2 linked regions of the Pararoseomonas sp. SCSIO 73927 genome follow. The protein of the gene in region 1 interacts with the protein of each later gene in a pairwise test. Links are inferred from orthologs where the notes say so. Each region holds a gene or a part of one and is shown on either strand. Other genes may lie near its edges.

The links.
Region 2: the proteins of VQH23_RS15040 (region 1) and mrdA interact in binary tests that used the Escherichia coli proteins (3 or more experiments, as listed by UniProt). The link is inferred for Pararoseomonas sp. SCSIO 73927 from one-to-one orthologs.

What each region holds. Positions count from the first base shown.
Region 1 is NZ_CP146232.1:3,233,485-3,241,078, reverse strand. What follows is about bases 4,313-7,513. They hold VQH23_RS15040 (PBP1A family penicillin-binding protein), read right to left. Parts: upstream 7,159-7,513; coding sequence 4,513-7,158; downstream 4,313-4,512. Other genes in these bases: VQH23_RS15035 (N-acetylmuramoyl-L-alanine amidase), read right to left, coding at 7,417-7,513; prfB (peptide chain release factor 2), read right to left, coding at 4,313-4,400. Also shown: VQH23_RS15070 (ROK family protein), read left to right, coding at 1-339; bla (class A beta-lactamase), read left to right, coding at 387-1,265; VQH23_RS15060 (tripartite tricarboxylate transporter substrate binding protein), read right to left, coding at 1,252-2,223; VQH23_RS15055 (DUF1643 domain-containing protein), read right to left, coding at 2,313-2,867; VQH23_RS15050 (DUF3592 domain-containing protein), read right to left, coding at 2,864-3,259; more of prfB, read right to left, coding at 3,270-4,312; more of VQH23_RS15035, read right to left, coding at 7,514-7,594. UniProt on the Escherichia coli protein: Cell wall formation. Synthesis of cross-linked peptidoglycan from the lipid intermediates.
Region 2 is NZ_CP146232.1:4,097,177-4,104,520, reverse strand. The notes cover bases 2,228-5,178. They hold mrdA (penicillin-binding protein 2), read right to left. Parts: upstream 4,638-5,178; coding sequence 2,817-4,637; downstream 2,228-2,816. Other genes in these bases: mreD (rod shape-determining protein MreD), read right to left, coding at 4,694-5,178; rodA (rod shape-determining protein RodA), read right to left, coding at 2,228-2,800. Outside these bases: VQH23_RS19385 (sensor histidine kinase KdpD), read left to right, coding at 1-612; VQH23_RS19380 (response regulator), read left to right, coding at 609-1,313; more of rodA, read right to left, coding at 1,637-2,227; more of mreD, read right to left, coding at 5,179-5,233; rod shape-determining protein MreC, read right to left, coding at 5,252-6,121; VQH23_RS19350 (rod shape-determining protein), read right to left, coding at 6,261-7,304. UniProt on the Escherichia coli protein: Catalyzes cross-linking of the peptidoglycan cell wall. Responsible for the determination of the rod shape of the cell. Is probably required for lateral peptidoglycan synthesis and maintenance of the correct diameter during lateral and centripetal growth.

The sequences.
Region 1 (7,594 bases):
CTGCGCGGCATGGTGGCGCTGGCGGAGGCGAAGAAGCGCGCCCTGGCCCCCTTCATCGGCATCGGCTGCCCCGGGATCATCGAGGAGGACGGCTCCATCGACCGCGGCGGCCAGAACCTGCCGGGCAACTGGGAGAGCAGCCGCTTCAACCTGCCGCGCGAGATCGCCGAAGCCATCCCGGAGATCGGCGGCTACGCCACCACCGTGCTGATGCACAACGACGCGGTGTGCCAGGGCCTGAGCGAGATCCCGAACATGGGGGACGTGGAGCGCTGGGGCATCCTGACGATCGGCACGGGGCTGGGGAACGCCCGCTTCACCAACCGCCGCGCGGATTGACACCCCCGCCGCCCGGTGGTCCCTCCGCCCCCGCGGGAGGGACGGGGATGATCGACAGGCGGGTGCTTCTCGGGCTGGCGCTGGGCACGGCCCTCGCGCCGCCCGTGCGGGCGGAGGAGGCCTTCGGCGGCGCCCCCTTCGCGGCGGCCATCCGCGCGGCGGAGGAGGTGGGTGGCGGCCGGCTGGGCGTGGCCGTGCTCGACACCGGCAGCGGCCGGCGCTTTTCCTGGCGCGGGGAGGAGCGCTTCCCCCTCACCAGCACCTTCAAGATGGTCCTCGCCGCCGCGATCCTGGCCGAGGCCGATGCGGGGCGGGTGAGCCTGGACCGCCGCGTCCCCATCGCGGCCTCTGACCTGCTGGAATACGCGCCCGTCACGGCCCGGCATCTCGGGCCGGAGGGGATGAGCCTCGGCGAGCTCTGCGAAGCCACGGTGGTCTGGAGCGACAACCCGGCCGCGAACCTCCTCCTCCCCGTGATCGGCGGCCCCGCCGGGCTCACCGCCTTCGCCCGGCGGCTGGGGGATGAGGAGTTCCGGCTGGACCGGACGGAGCCGACCCTGAACGAGGCCACCCCCGGCGACCCGCGCGACACCACGACGCCGGATGCCATGCTCGGCACGGCGCACCGCCTGCTGCTCGGCCCGGCCCTCTCGCCCGGATCCCGCGCGCGGCTGACGGAGTGGCTGGTGGGGTGCCGCACCGGGGACGAGAAGATCCGCGCCGGCCTGCCCGCGGGCTGGCGCTGCGGCGACAAGACCGGCGGCGGCCGGCACGGCACGAACAACGATGTCGCCATTCTCTGGCCACCCGAGCGGGCGCCGATCCTCGTCGCGGCCTACCTGACCGGGAGCGCGGCGCCGCTGGCCGCCCGCAACGCCGCGCTGGCGGCGGTGGGGCGGGCGGTGGCCGCCGCTATTCCAGCCTGATCCCGGCCTCCTGCACCAGCCGCCCCAGGCGCTCGGCGTCGCGCCGCACCAGCTCGGCCGCCGCCGCCGCCGTGCCGCCGCCGGGGATGTAGCCCGCCTCCACCAGCCGGCGGTTGATGCCGGGATCCTCCAGGGTGCGGGCATAGGCCCGCTCCAGCCGCCGCAGCGCCTCCGGCGGCAGCCCGGCCGGGCCGAGCACCATGTACCAGACGGACATGTCGTAGCCGGCGAAGCCCTGCTCCTGCACGGTGGGCGTCTCCGGCAGGGCGGTGGCGCGCTGCGGCAGGGTGGTGGCCAGCGCCCGCATCCGCCCATCCCGGATATAGGGCAGGTAGGTGGCGAGGGTGTCGATGTTCACGTCCACATCCCCCGCCAGCAGAGCGTTCACGGACTGGCCGGTGCCGCGGAAGGGGATGTGGGTCATCCGCATGCCGGTGCGGCGGGCCATCAGCTCGCTCGACAGGTGCTGCTGGCTGGCCACGCCTGACGTGCCGTAGTTCAGCCCGTCCGGGCGAGTTTCGGCGTAGCGGACAAGCCCGGCGATGTCGCGCGCCGGGTTCTCGGCCCGCACGACCATCACCAGCGGCAGGGTGCCCACCAGCATGATCGGGGTGAAGTCGCGCAGCTGGTCGTAGGGCGGCGGCCGCATCAGCGGCGCCACGGTGCACTGCGTGCTGACCGTCCCGGTCAGCAGCGTGTACCCGTCCGGCCTCGCCCGCGCGACGACGCCGGCGGCGAGGGTCCCGCTGGCGCCAGGGCGGTTCTCCACCGTGATGGGCTGGCCCAGCTCCTCCTGGATGCGCGGGCCAAGCATGCGGGAGACGATGTCGGTGCCGCCGCCCGGGGCGAAGCCGACCATCATGGTGATGGGACGGTTCGGGTAGCCTTCCTGCGCGCCGGCGGCGACGGGCATCGCCGCCGCGCCCAGGCCCGCGAGAAGCTCGCGCCTACGGATCATGGTTCCCTCCCCTCTTCTTTTCTGGGGGAAGCCTGGACCACGGCCCGGCGCCGCGTCCAGTCACGGCTTGTCGGCTGCGGCCCCGCGGATCAGGGCCAGGGCACCGGTTCGGTTGTGCCGGCGATGTAGAGGGGATGGCCGGGCTGGCCATCCGCCGTCACCTTCAGCGCCAGCGGCCTCGCGCCCGCCGCCCCCAGCAGCGCGGCCAGCTGCGCCGCGCGCCAGCGCAGCGGCTTCGGCGGCAGGCCCCAGGCGACGACCAGCCGTTCCGCCCGCCCCGCCCATTCGGCGATCGCCGCGTCGTTCCCCGGCCCCACCGGGTCCTCCGCCTCCAGCAGCATGGCAGGCTTCGTGGCGCGCAGGGCGAAGGCGTTCAGCACCACCATGGCCCCGAAGCCCCAGCGGCGCGTGAAGTCCCGCGCGCGGCGTACGGTGGGGTCGTCCACCGTCTCGTCCGCCGTGCTGGGGTTCATCATGATCCAGGCGCAGACACCGGGGGATCCGAAGGGCAGCCCGTCCCAGCGGCGTTCCAGCACGGTGCGGTAACGGCCATCGGGGGAGAACTCCGCGCGGCTCACCACCTCGGCGCCGATCTTCAGGCGCACCTTGCCGCCGGGATCGTGCAGGTCCTGCGGGCGGCTCACGGCCGCGACCTCAGCCAAAGGAGGAATCCGAGGAGGACCAGTCCCAGGACCGTCGGCCAGACCACCAGCAGGCCCCGCTGCCAGGGGCCGACCAGCTCCACCCGGCGCGGGTCGGCCGGGTCGTAGGCGACGAGGACCGCCTCCCCGCGATGCGGGGCGTTGCGCTGGGCCGGACGCGGGCCGCTCAGGGTCGCGGTGACGGGGCCGGATGGTCCTTGGAAAGCCACGTCGTAGCCGCGCCCGTGGGGGTTGGACGGGTCCTCGGGATCAACCCCGCGCGCCTCCGCCCGCACCCAACCCCGCTGCCGCAGGCGGGCGCGGACCAGCGCGGTGGTGGCAAGCGCCGGCACGCCGATCATGAAACCCCAGAAGACGATCGCGACGGGGTTCACGCCCACCCGATCAGCGCGCGCTGGCGCTCGCCTCGGACCGCGTGGCGCCCACGCGGGTGGCGAGTGCCGCCGCCATGAACTCGTCCAGGTCGCCGTCGAGCACGGCGGCCGGGTTGCCCTTCTCCACCCCCGTCCGCAGGTCCTTCACCATCTGGTAGGGCTGCAGCACGTAGGACCGGATCTGGTGGCCCCAGCCGATATCGGTCTTCCCCGCCTCGGTGGCTGCGGAGACCGCCTCGCGCTTCTGCAGCTCCAGCTCGTAGAGGCGGGCGCGCAGCATATCCATCGCGATGGCGCGGTTGCGGTGCTGGGACCGGTCCTGGGTGGAGGCCACCACGATCCCCGTCGGGATATGGGTGAAGCGCACGCCGGATTCCGTCTTGTTCACGTGCTGGCCGCCGGCGCCCGATGCGCGGAAGGTGTCGGTGCGCAGGTCGGCAGGGTTGATGTCCACCTGAATCTTGTCGTCGATCACGGGGTAGACGTAGACGGAGGCGAAGCTCGTCTGCCGCTTGTCGTTGCCGCCGAAGGGCGAGATGCGGACAAGCCGGTGCACGCCCATCTCGGTCTTCAGCCAGCCATAGGCATTGGGACCGGAGACCTGGATGGTGGCGGACTTGATCCCGGCCTCGTCACCCTCGCTCTGCTCGGTGATCGCGACCTTGTAGCCCTTCGCCTCGGCCCAGCGCGTGTACATGCGGAGCATCATCTCCGCCCAGTCCTGCGCGTCCGTGCCGCCGGCGCCGGAGTTCACCTCCACATAGGCGTCGTTGGCATCGGCCTCGCCGGAGAGCAGGCTCTCGATCTCGCGCCGCTTCGCCTCCGCGGCCAGGCGGTGCAGGTCGGCCACGGCGGCGTCGGCGGTGCCGCCATCATCCTCTGCCTCGGCCAGCTCGATCAGGTCCAGCGCGTCCTGAACGTCCCCCTCCAGCCTCTTCACGCCGTCGATCTGGTCGGACAGGCGCGTGCGCTCGCGCATCAGCTTCTGCGCCTCGGCGGCGTCGTTCCAGAGGGAGGGGTCCTCGGCGCGCGCGTTCAGCTCGTGCAGGCGCACGGTGGCGGCGTCCCAGTTCAGGTGGCGGCGCAGCAGGGCGACGCTGTCGGCGATCTGGGCCTTCAGGCCCTCGGCATCGGCACGCATGGTTCGGCAGATCCAGTCGGACCGCGCGAACCGCCGATCCGATCCTCTCGAAAGTGAAAGGGGCGCCCCATCCAGGATGGGACGCCCCCGAGATGGGGCATCCTGGCCCGACCTAGTAGAGCCCGCCCAGGCTGCTGTCCACGGCGGAGGCCGTGGCCCCGCCCGATCCGCCGCCCCCGCCATAGGCACCGTCGCCCCCGCCGCCGCCGGAGCCGACATTGCCGCCCATCGGCGGCCGGGCCGCGCTCTCCGTGCCGGGCCTGAAGGGCTCCAGGATGGACTGGCCGTTGCTCGTGGAGACGCGGACCAGGGCCACCCCGGGCGGGGCGCGGAAGGGCACGGGCGGGCTGTCGGCCAGCGCCGCCTGCACCACCTCGTTGAAGATCGGGGCCGCGTTGCCGCCGCCCGTCTCGCCCTCGCCGAGGCTGTGCGGGTCGTCGAAGCCCACCCACACCGCCACCACGATGTCCGGCGTGAAGCCGACGAACCAGTTGTCGAAGTAGTCGTTCGTCGTGCCCGTCTTGCCCGCCACGGGGCGGTTCAGGCCCTTGGCCGCCGCCACGCCCGTGCCGCGCGTGGTCGCGCCCTGCAGGATGGAGACCATCTGATAGGCCGCGATCGGGTCCACCACCTGCGGCCGCTGGTCCTCCAGCTGGGGCGGGCCGGCGGCGACGTCGCGGTCGCAGCCCACGCAGCGCCGGGCGTCGTTGCGCCAGACCACGTGGCCGAAGCGGTCCTGCACGCTGTCGATGAGGCTCGGCTCCACCCGCCTGCCGCCATTGGCGAAGGAGGCGTAGCCGGCGGCCATCCGCATCACCGTCGTCTCTCCGGCGCCGAGCGACATGGAGAGGACGCGCGGCATGTTCGGGATCACCCCGAAGCGCCGGGCGGTCTCGGCCACCTTGTCGATGCCGATCTCCTGCGCCAGCCGCACCGTCACCTGGTTCAGGGACTTCTCCACGGCGGTGCGCATGGTCACCCAGCCGTTGGAGTTGCCGCTGTAGTTGCCGGGGCGCCAGACGCCCTGAGGCGTCGCCATCTCGAAAGGCGCGTCCAGCAGCTGCTGGTTCGGCGGGATGCCCTGCTCCAGCGCCGTGACATAGACGAAGGGCTTGAAGGACGATCCGGGCTGCCGCATCGCCTGGGTGGCGCGGTTGAACCAGGACCGGTCGAAGTTGAAGCCGCCGGACATGGCCAGCACGCGGCCCGTGGCGGGATCGAGCGCGACCACCGCGCCCTCCACCTGCGGCATCTGGCGCAGCGCCAGCCGCTCCCGCGCCGGGGCGCGGCCCTGCGCCGCCGCCTGATTGCCGCCGACCGTCTCCACCATCACCACGTCGCCGGGGGTCACGATATCGGCCATGCGGCGGGCGCCGACCGCGCGGGTTCCCTCGCGCTGCACGCGGCTCCACGCCACGTCCTCCATCGCCAGCCGGCCCTCGCGCGGCTGGGCGGGGGAGCGGGGGCCGCCGGGGCGCTCGGCCCAGCCCAGCCGGGCCTCGCGCGCGCCCACCTCCAGCACCACGGCCAGGCGCCACTCCGGCAGCATGCCGGAGACGCGCTGCACGCCCTCCAGCGCCGGCATCCAGTCGGCCGGGGCGGCGGAGACCTTCGTCACCGCGCCGCGCCAGGCGCCGCGGCGGCGGTCATAGGCCATCAGGTGGTTGCGCAACGCCCTCTCGGTGGCGTCCTGCAGCTTCGGGTCCATGGAGGTGCGGACCACGAGGCCGCCCATGGTCGTCTGCTCCGGCCCGAAGCGGGCGTTCAGGTCGCGGCGCACCTCCTCGGTGAAGTACTGGCCCACCGCCACCATGTCCGGCCGGGCGCGGCCGCGGTACTGGATCGGCTCCTGCTTGGCCGCATCGGCTTCCTGCCGAGTGACGGCCCCGTCCTCCACCATGCGGTCCAGCACCCAGTCGCGCCGGGCCTTCGCGGCCTCTGGGAAGCGGGCGGGGTTGTAGTTGTTCGGCGCCTTGGGCAGCACCGCCAGAAAGGCGGTCTCGCCCAGCGTCAGCTCGTCCAGGCCCTTGTTGAAGTAGTTCTGCGCGGCGGCGGCCACGCCGTAGGCCTGGGCGCCGAGGAAGATCTCGTTCAGGTAGATCTCGAGAATGCGCTCCTTGCTCATCGCCTGCTCCAGGCGGTGCGCCAGGATGGCCTCCCGGATCTTGCGCATGATGGTGCGGTCCGCGCCCACCAGCATGTTCTTCGCGACCTGCTGGGTGATGGTGGAGGCGCCGCCGGCGCGCCGCCCCGTTCCCATCTGCTCCAGGTTCGTCATCACCGCGCGCGCGATGCCGATGGGATCGACGCCGTGGTGGTCCCAGAACCGCTGGTCCTCCGCCGAGACGAAGGCCTGCTGCACGCGCCGGGGAATGGCCGCGATCGGCACGAAGACGCGGCGCTCCAGCGCCATCTCCGCCATCAGCCGGCTGTCGGCGGCGTAGATGCGCGACATCTGCGGCGGCTGGTAGTCCGACAGCCAGGCGTGGTCCGGCAGGTCCGCGGTGGCGGTGCGCCACACGCCGTAGGCAGCGATGGAGCCGAAGATCACGCCGATCATCCCGACGGCGACGACGAAGCCGGCGGTGCGCCGCAGCCAGATCCCCCGGCGCGGGCGCTCCCGCTTCCGGGCCGGGCGCGCGGGCGGCACCGGCGGGATGTCCATGGGATCCCCGTTGTGGTCCGCGGGAGCGGAGCCGTCCCGGGGGCGGCGCTCGCCCACCAGGGGGCGTTCGGCGCGGAGATCTCTGGAAGCCATTCCCATCCTCATGGCCACCACCATCCGGGGCGGCCTCGACACTCATCTAGCAACTGGCGCGGCGCGGGGGCGAATGACAGGCCCGTGCCCCTTTTGCCAACCCTCTCCCTAGCACCGGATGGCGGAAGGCCGCCCCCGCCGGTGCGTCGCCCCACCCCCGCGCGGGGATCAGGGCGTTCAACCCGCCCGCGGCGCCCCGGTTTTCCCGGCCCGGCGGTTCCCCCGCCCCTGTGGCCCCGGTGCCATGGTGCCCTCCCCCTATCCCACGGAGGCCACGCCCAGCCCCGGGCGCTCCAGGTAGTCCTCCACCGCCCCAGCGAGGGCGGCGGCCACCACCGCCCGGTGCTCCGGCCGCTTCAGCTGCGCCTCGTCCCGCCGGTCCGAGAGGAAGCCGATCTCCACCAGCATGGAGGGCACGTCGGGCGACTTCAGCACG
Region 2 (7,344 bases), 870 kb from region 1 along the record:
ACGCTGCGGACCATGGGCGACGCGCTCTCGCCGGAGGCGCGGGCCGACCTGATCCTGGCCGCCGAGGAGGAGACGGCGCGGCTCGGGCGCTTTGCCGCCAACGTCCTGGACATGGTGCGGGTGGAGACCGGCGCGGTGCCCCTGCGGCGCGAGCCGGTGGACCTGCCCGCCGCCATCGAGGCCGCGGCGGAGCGCGCGGAGCACGCGGCCGGGCGCCCGCTGGAGCGGCGGCTCGGCGCCTGGCTGCCCACCCCGTCGCTCGACCCGGTGCTGCTCGATCAGGTGCTGGCCAATCTGCTGGACAACGCGATGAAGTTCTCGGGCCCGGGGGGCCGTGTCACGATCGCCGCGCGGCGCGAGGGGGCGAATGTGCTGGTGCAGGTAGAGGATGACGGGCCGGGGATCCCGCGGGAGGACCTGGTGCGGATCTTCGACCCCTTCTTCCGCGCCAGCCGCACGGACCGCATTGCCGCCGGCACCGGGCTGGGGCTCGCCATCGCCCGCGGCCTGACGCGCGCCATGGGGGGAGAGATCGCGGCCGAGAGTCCGGTGGGGGGCGGCAGGGGCACGCGCATGTCGCTGCGCTTCCCGATCGGGGGAGGCGGGGCGTGAGCGGCGCGGACCTCTCCCGGCCGCGCGTGCTGGTGGTGGATGACGAGGCGCAGATCCACCGCTTCCTCGGCCCCGCCCTCGCCGCCTCGGGCTATGAGCCGTTGCGGGCGGAGAATGCGGCGGAGGGGCTGCGCCTGGCCGCCTCCTTCGCCCCCGCAGCCATCCTGCTCGACCTCGGCCTGCCCGACCTGGACGGGCAGGCGGTGATCCCCCGGCTGCGCGGCTTCACGGAGGCGCCGATCATCGTCCTCTCCGCCCGGGACAGGGAGGAGGGCAAGGTGGCCGCCCTGGATGCCGGGGCGGACGACTACGTGGAGAAGCCCTTCGCGCTGGGAGAGCTGCTGGCGCGGCTCCGGGCCGCGCTGCGCCGGGCCGCGGCGCGCGGCGGGGGCGCGACGGAGGCGGTGATCCGGGTGGGGCCGCTGGAGGTGGACCTGGCCGGCCGCATGGCGAGGCTGAACGACGCGCACCTGCGGCTGACGCCGCGCGAGTGGGCCCTGCTGGCCGCCCTGGCGCGTGCGGGGGCCGGCCGGGTGGTGACGCAGCGCCAGCTTCTTCTCGCCGTTTGGGGGCCGGGGCACGCGGAGGATGCGCAGTACCTGCGCGTCTATATCGGGCACCTCCGCCAGAAGCTTGGCGAGGCGGCGGGGCTGATCCGGACGGAGCCGGGCGTGGGCTATAGGCTGGGATCGGCGGAGTAGGGGCTGGGCCGGGAACGCTTTCCGAGGCCCTCGCCGTGCTAGACCAAGCGCGAGAGCAGGCATCGAGCAACTGCCCGAAAACTGCGCCGACGTCGAAAGAGAGGTAAGATGCGATGGTGGGCGCACTAGGGCTCGAACCTAGGACCCGCTGATTAAGAGTCAGCTGCTCTACCAACTGAGCTATGCGCCCATCGCATCGTCGTCCCGGAGGGAAGCGCTGGGCGCCGCCGTCCGGGAGGCGCCTTCTACCGGATCGGGCGAGGAGGTCAACCCCTTTCGCACCGGCGAGACCGGTTGTTGCCCCTCCGGGACGAAGGCGCTGCCTAGTCTCGTGCCGCGGCGAACTCCACATCGCGGTGGACATAGGCGCTGCCAAGCAGCCCGAAGCCCAGCATCACCGTCAGCACGGCGGAGCCGCCATGGCTGATCAGCGGCAGAGGCACGCCGCCCACGGGGATGCTGCCCGTCACCATGGCGATGTTCACGAAGACGTAGAGGAAGAAGTTCGTCCCCAGCCCGAGGGCCAGCAGCCGCCCGAACTGGTGGCGGCAGCGCAGCGCCGTGAGCAGCGCGAAGATGATGACCAGCGCCAGCAGCCCCAGCGTGCCGAGCGCGCCGACAAGCCCGAACTCCTCCGCGATCATGGTGAAGATGAAGTCCGTCTGCTTCTCCGGCAGGAAGTTCAGGTGGCCCTGGGTGCCCTGCAGGAACCCCTTCCCCCACATGCCGCCGGAGCCCAGCGCAATCTTGGACTGGATAATGTTGTAGCCCGCGCCCAGCGGGTCGCTCTCCGGGTCCATGAAGGTCGTGATCCGGGCCTTCTGATAGTCGTGCAGCCGCTCATAGGCGATGGGGGCGGCGAAGCCGACGCCCGCGAAGAGGATGGCGAACTTCCACCACCGCACCCCGGCCGCCCAGAACATCGCGCCCCCGATCATGCAGGTGATGAGGGCCGTGCCGAGATTCGGCTGCTTCAGGATCAGCGCCACCGGCACCAGCACGGCCAGGGCCGGGGGGATAAGGAAGAGCGGGTTGCCCATCCGCTCCCAGCTCGCCCGGTGGAACCAGTGGGCCAGGGCGAGGCAAAGCATGATCTTCATCAGCTCGGAGGGCTGGAGCTGGATGGGGCCGACATCAATCCACCGCTGCGCCCCCTTCCCCACATTGCCGTGGACGAGCACGAGAACCAGCAGAGCCACGCCGACGGCGTAGCCCACCCAGGCGAAGCGGGCGATCACCCGGATGTCGACCAGGGAGAGGGACAGCATGATGACCAGCCCGAAGCCGAAGCGCAGCGCGTGCTTGCTGGCATAGGCGTCCGGCGTGCCACCGCCGGCGGAGTAGAGAGCGACGTAGCCGATCGCCGCCACCCCGCAGAGGACCAGGACGAAGAGCCAGGGGATCTGCCACAGCTTCTCAAGGATGCCGAAGCTGTGCTGCCTCATCAGCAGCCGGCGCTCATACACGGCCGGTTCGCGCAGCATCATGGCGGGGATGTCCCCTTCACGGGTTCCGGGGCGGCGCCGCCTCCGCCACCCGGGCGGGCGGGGCGTTCACCGGCTGGCGGAAGCGGTTGATGGTGTCGGCCATGATGTCGCGCGCGATCGGCGCCGCGGCGCCGGAGCCGGAGGAGCCGTGCTCCACGATGACCGTGACCACGTATTGCGGGTTATCGTAGGGCGCGTAGGCGACGAAGAGCGCATGGGGCCGCCACTCCCGCGGCATGGCTTCCACCCGGAAGCCGCGTTCCCGCTGCTCCCGGCTCACGCGGCGGACCTGGGTGCTGCCGGTCTTGCCGGCCATCTGCCCCATACCTCCCGGCAGCGCGGCGGCCTTGGCGGTGCCGCCGGTCTCGTTCACCACGGCCCACATCCCCTCCCGCACCACGCGCAGGTCGCGCTCGGGGATGCCGAGGGAGGGCCAGTCCTCCGGCCGTACACCCTTCACCGGGCGGCCGCCGATGCTGCGCGTCAGGTGCGGCTGCACCGCGCGCCCCGTGGCCAGCCGGGCTGTCATGGTGGCGAGAGAGAGCGGGGTGAGCTGGTAGAAGCCCTGGCCGATGCCGTGCACCACCGTGTCCCCAAGGTTCCAGGGCTTGCCCTGGGCCTGCCGCCAGGCGCGGGTGGGCACGTGGCCGCGCCGGGCGCCTGGTAGCTCAATCTCCAGGTCCACGCCGAGGCCGAAGCGATTCGCCATGGCCGCGATCCGGTCGATGCCCGTGCGCTTGGCCATCTCGTAGAAGTAGCAGTCGCAGGAGTTCTTGATGCCCCCCCGCATGTCCACGCTGCCATGGCCGTACTTGGACCAGCAATGGAAGCGCGTGTCGCCCAGGTCGTAGTAACCCGGGCAGGCCACACGGTCCCCCGGAGTGCAGACCTTCGCCTCCAGCGCCGCCAGCGCCACGATCATCTTGAAGGTGGAGCCGGGCGCGTAGAGGCCGTTGGTGCACTTGTTGATCAGCGGCGTCTGGCGCCTGCTCGTCCACTCCCGCCACTGGGCGGCGGAGACGCCGGCGTTGAACAGGTTGGGGTCGAAGGAGGGCTGGGTGGCCATGGCCAGCACCTCGCCGGTGCGGGCGTCCAGCACCACGGCGCTCGTCCCCTCCTCGCAGCGGGCGCGGACGGTGCGCTGCAGCTCCGAATCCACGCTGATCGCCACGTCCTGGCCGGGCTGGCCCTCGCGCCGGTCCAGCTCCCGGATCACCCGGCCCACGGCGTTCACCTCCAGCCGGATGGAGCCGGCGCGGCCGCGCAGGGTCTTGTCGTGGAACCGCTCGATCCCGGCGCGGCCGACGCGGATGCCCGGCAGCTCCAGCAGCGGGTCCTCGCCCATGTCCGCCTCGGCCGGGGGGGCGACGTAGCCCACGATATGGGCCAGGTGCTCCTTCTCCGGGTATTCCCGGGTGGTGCCGACATCGACCGAGATGCCCGGCAGGTCCGGCGCGTTCACCTCGATCCGCGCCATCTCCTCCCAGGAGAGGAACTCGCGCAGGGTCACCGGGATGAAGCGGCGGCGGCGGCGCACCTCCCGCTCGATCCGGGTGCGCTCCGCGTCCGTCAGGGGCACGATCTTGCTGAAGGTGTCCAGCACGGCCGGCACGTCGCGCGCGTCCTCGGCCACGATGAGGGCGCGCCAGTTCAGCTGGCTGCCCGCGATCACCTTCCCCTCCCGGTCCAGCACCCGGCCGCGCGGCGGGGCGACGAGCCGGGCGGAGATGCGGTTCTCCTCCGCGAGAGTCGCGTAGCGCTCCCCCTCCTCCACCTGCAGCTTGTTCAGCCGGTATCCCAGGAAGCCCAGCGCCCCGAGCTGGATGCCGCCGAGCATCAGGGCGCGGCGGGTGAAGACGCCCCGCCGCGCCTCCTCCTCCTTCCTGGCCGCGCTCACGCGAGCCCCTCCGCCCGCTGCATGCCCCGGTGCGCCAGGCTCATCGGCCAGGCGAGGATCGGGTAGAGGCCGACGGCCAGCCAGAACCCCGCGAAGGCGGGGGGCGTCGGGGGCAGGTGCCAGCCCAGCAGGGCCTGCAACAGGTAGCCGAGCCCGACCGCGAGGACCGCGAAGCCGCAATAGGCCAGCCACACCAGGGGAAAGGACTGCTTTGCCAGCGCCCGCCGCACCCGCAGTGCCGCGCCGTGGACGAGGAGCAGGGTCAGCACGCCGATGCCGAGCGGGCTGAAGCCCAGCAGGTCCTGCAGCAGCCCCAGGCCAAAGACCGCCGGGGCCGGCATGGAGGCCGGGCGGAACAGGCTCCAGAAGAACACCCCGGCCAGGGCCACCGCCGGCACCAGGGTCGGCAGCCCCACCGGCGCGGCGGCGAGGACCATCGCCGCCACGGTGGAGACGCTGGGCGCGGCCGCTCGGGCCAGCGCGTCCAGCCGTGCCAGCAGGCCGGGGGCCGAGGCGGGGCGGCCGCGGCGCGTCATCCACATGCCCTGGCGCCCCTAGTGCCGCGGCCGGACGGAGGGGTCCGGGCGCGTGACGGCCTCCGGCGGCAGGATGCCGGCGAGGCCGAACTCGAAGATCCGCAGCAGGTCCAGCCGGTCCAGCCGGGCATAGAGCTCGACCTCCGGCCAGCCCGTCTCGCCGAGATGGACGATGCCGACCGGCAGCCCGGCCGGGAAGGTGGCGGATTCGGCGGAGGTGACCACGCGATCCCCTTCCTGCGGCTGCATCCCCGAGGGCCAATGCTGCAGCCGCGGCCGGGCGCCGTTGGTGCCTACCATCATGGCCCGCGCCCGCGAGCCTTCCAGCACCACGGGAATGCGGCTGTTCATGTCCGTCACCAGCAGGATGCGGGCGGAGCGGGAACCCACCTCCGACACCCGCCCGGCCAGGCCGCGCTCGTCCAGCGCCACCTGCCCCTTCTGCACCTGGAGGAAGGGGCCGGTCGCGATCAGCACGGCCTTGGCATAGGTGCCGCCGGCGTCGGCCACCACGCGGGCGGTGTGGAACTGCGGGGCAGGGTCCGGCACGAAGGTGAGCTGCCGGCGCAGTAGGGCGTTCTCCGCCTCCAGCGCCAGGGCGGCGGCCTGCCAGCGGTGCAGACGGTCGTTCTCCTCGCGCAGCCGGGCCGTTTCCTGCCGCAGGTTCAGCAGGCCCTGGACCTCCGCGACGGTCCCCCGCACCGCCCCGATCGGCTCTGCGGCCACGGCGTAGAGGGGGGCGAGCAGGTCGGCCAGCGCCATGCGGGTGCGCTCCACCAGCAGGGTGTCGGCCTTGCCCAGCAGCATCGTCCCGAAGGCGGCCGCGATCAGCACGGGCACGGAGAGCCGGGCCAGGGCCTGGCGGAGCGGGACGCTCAGACGAATCATGCCGATCTCCCCCTCACACTACGCCCTCGGGAACCCCCGGCCCCCTCATCCCGTATACGACGAAACCGCCCTAAAAGGCTGTTCCTGAAGAAATTTAATGGAAGTCCGGGCCGGGCGACTCCCCGTCTTCCACCGCAGGTTAATACATGGAGGAGAGGACGTGGCGAAGTCGCTTCATCTCTTCCAACGCGCGACCCGTGCCGAGGGCTACGCAGGAAAGGGCTTCCTCGGCCACGCTCACCGGCAGCCCCGTCGCCTCGCGAAGAACGTTGTCGAGGCCGTAGAGAAGCGCCCCGCCCCCCGTCAGCACGATGCCCTTGTCCACGATGTCGGCGGCCAGCTCCGGCGGGGTGTTCTCCAGCGCCACCTTCACCGCCTCCACGATCTGGGAGACGGGCTCGGCCAGGCTCTCCGCGATCTGGCGCATGGAGACGTAGACTTCCCGCGGGACGCCGTTCATCAGGTCGCGGCCTTTCACCTCGGTGATCGGGCCCTCCTCCCCCTCCTCCGGGGCGGCGGCGGCGCCGATCTCCATCTTGATGCGCTCGGCCGTGCTCTCCCCGATCAGCAGGTTAAACTGCCGGCGGATGTAGGAGATGATGGCCTCGTCCATCTTGTCCCCGCCCACGCGGACGGAGCGGGCGTAGACGATCCCGCCCAGCGAGATCACCGCCACCTCGGTGGTTCCGCCGCCGATATCCACGATCATGGAGCCGGAGGGCTCCGTCACCGGCAGGCCGGCACCGATCGCGGCCGCCATGGGCTCCTCGATCAGCAGTACCTTCCGGGCGCCGGCGCTCTCCGCGCTCTCCTGGATCGCCCGGCGCTCCACCGCGGTGGAGCCGGAGGGGACGCAGACGATGATCATGGGGGAGGCGAAGGAGCGGCGGTTGTGCACCTTGCGGATGAAGTGCTTGATCATCTCCTCCGCCACCTCGAAGTCGGCGATTACCCCGTCCCGCAGGGGACGGATGGCGGCGATGTTGCCGGGGGTGCGGCCGAGCATCTGCTTCGCCTCCTCCCCCACCGCCAGCACCTGCTTGCGGCCGCGGATATCGGCGATGGCGACGACGGACGGCTCGTTCAGGACGATCCCGCGGCCCTTGACGTAGACCAGGGTATTCGCGGTGCCGAGGTCGATGGCCATGTCGGCGGAGAGGAAGCCGAACAGGCGGGAGAACATGCGGATCGGACCTCAGGGCTGGAACGGGGGCGTCCGGGCG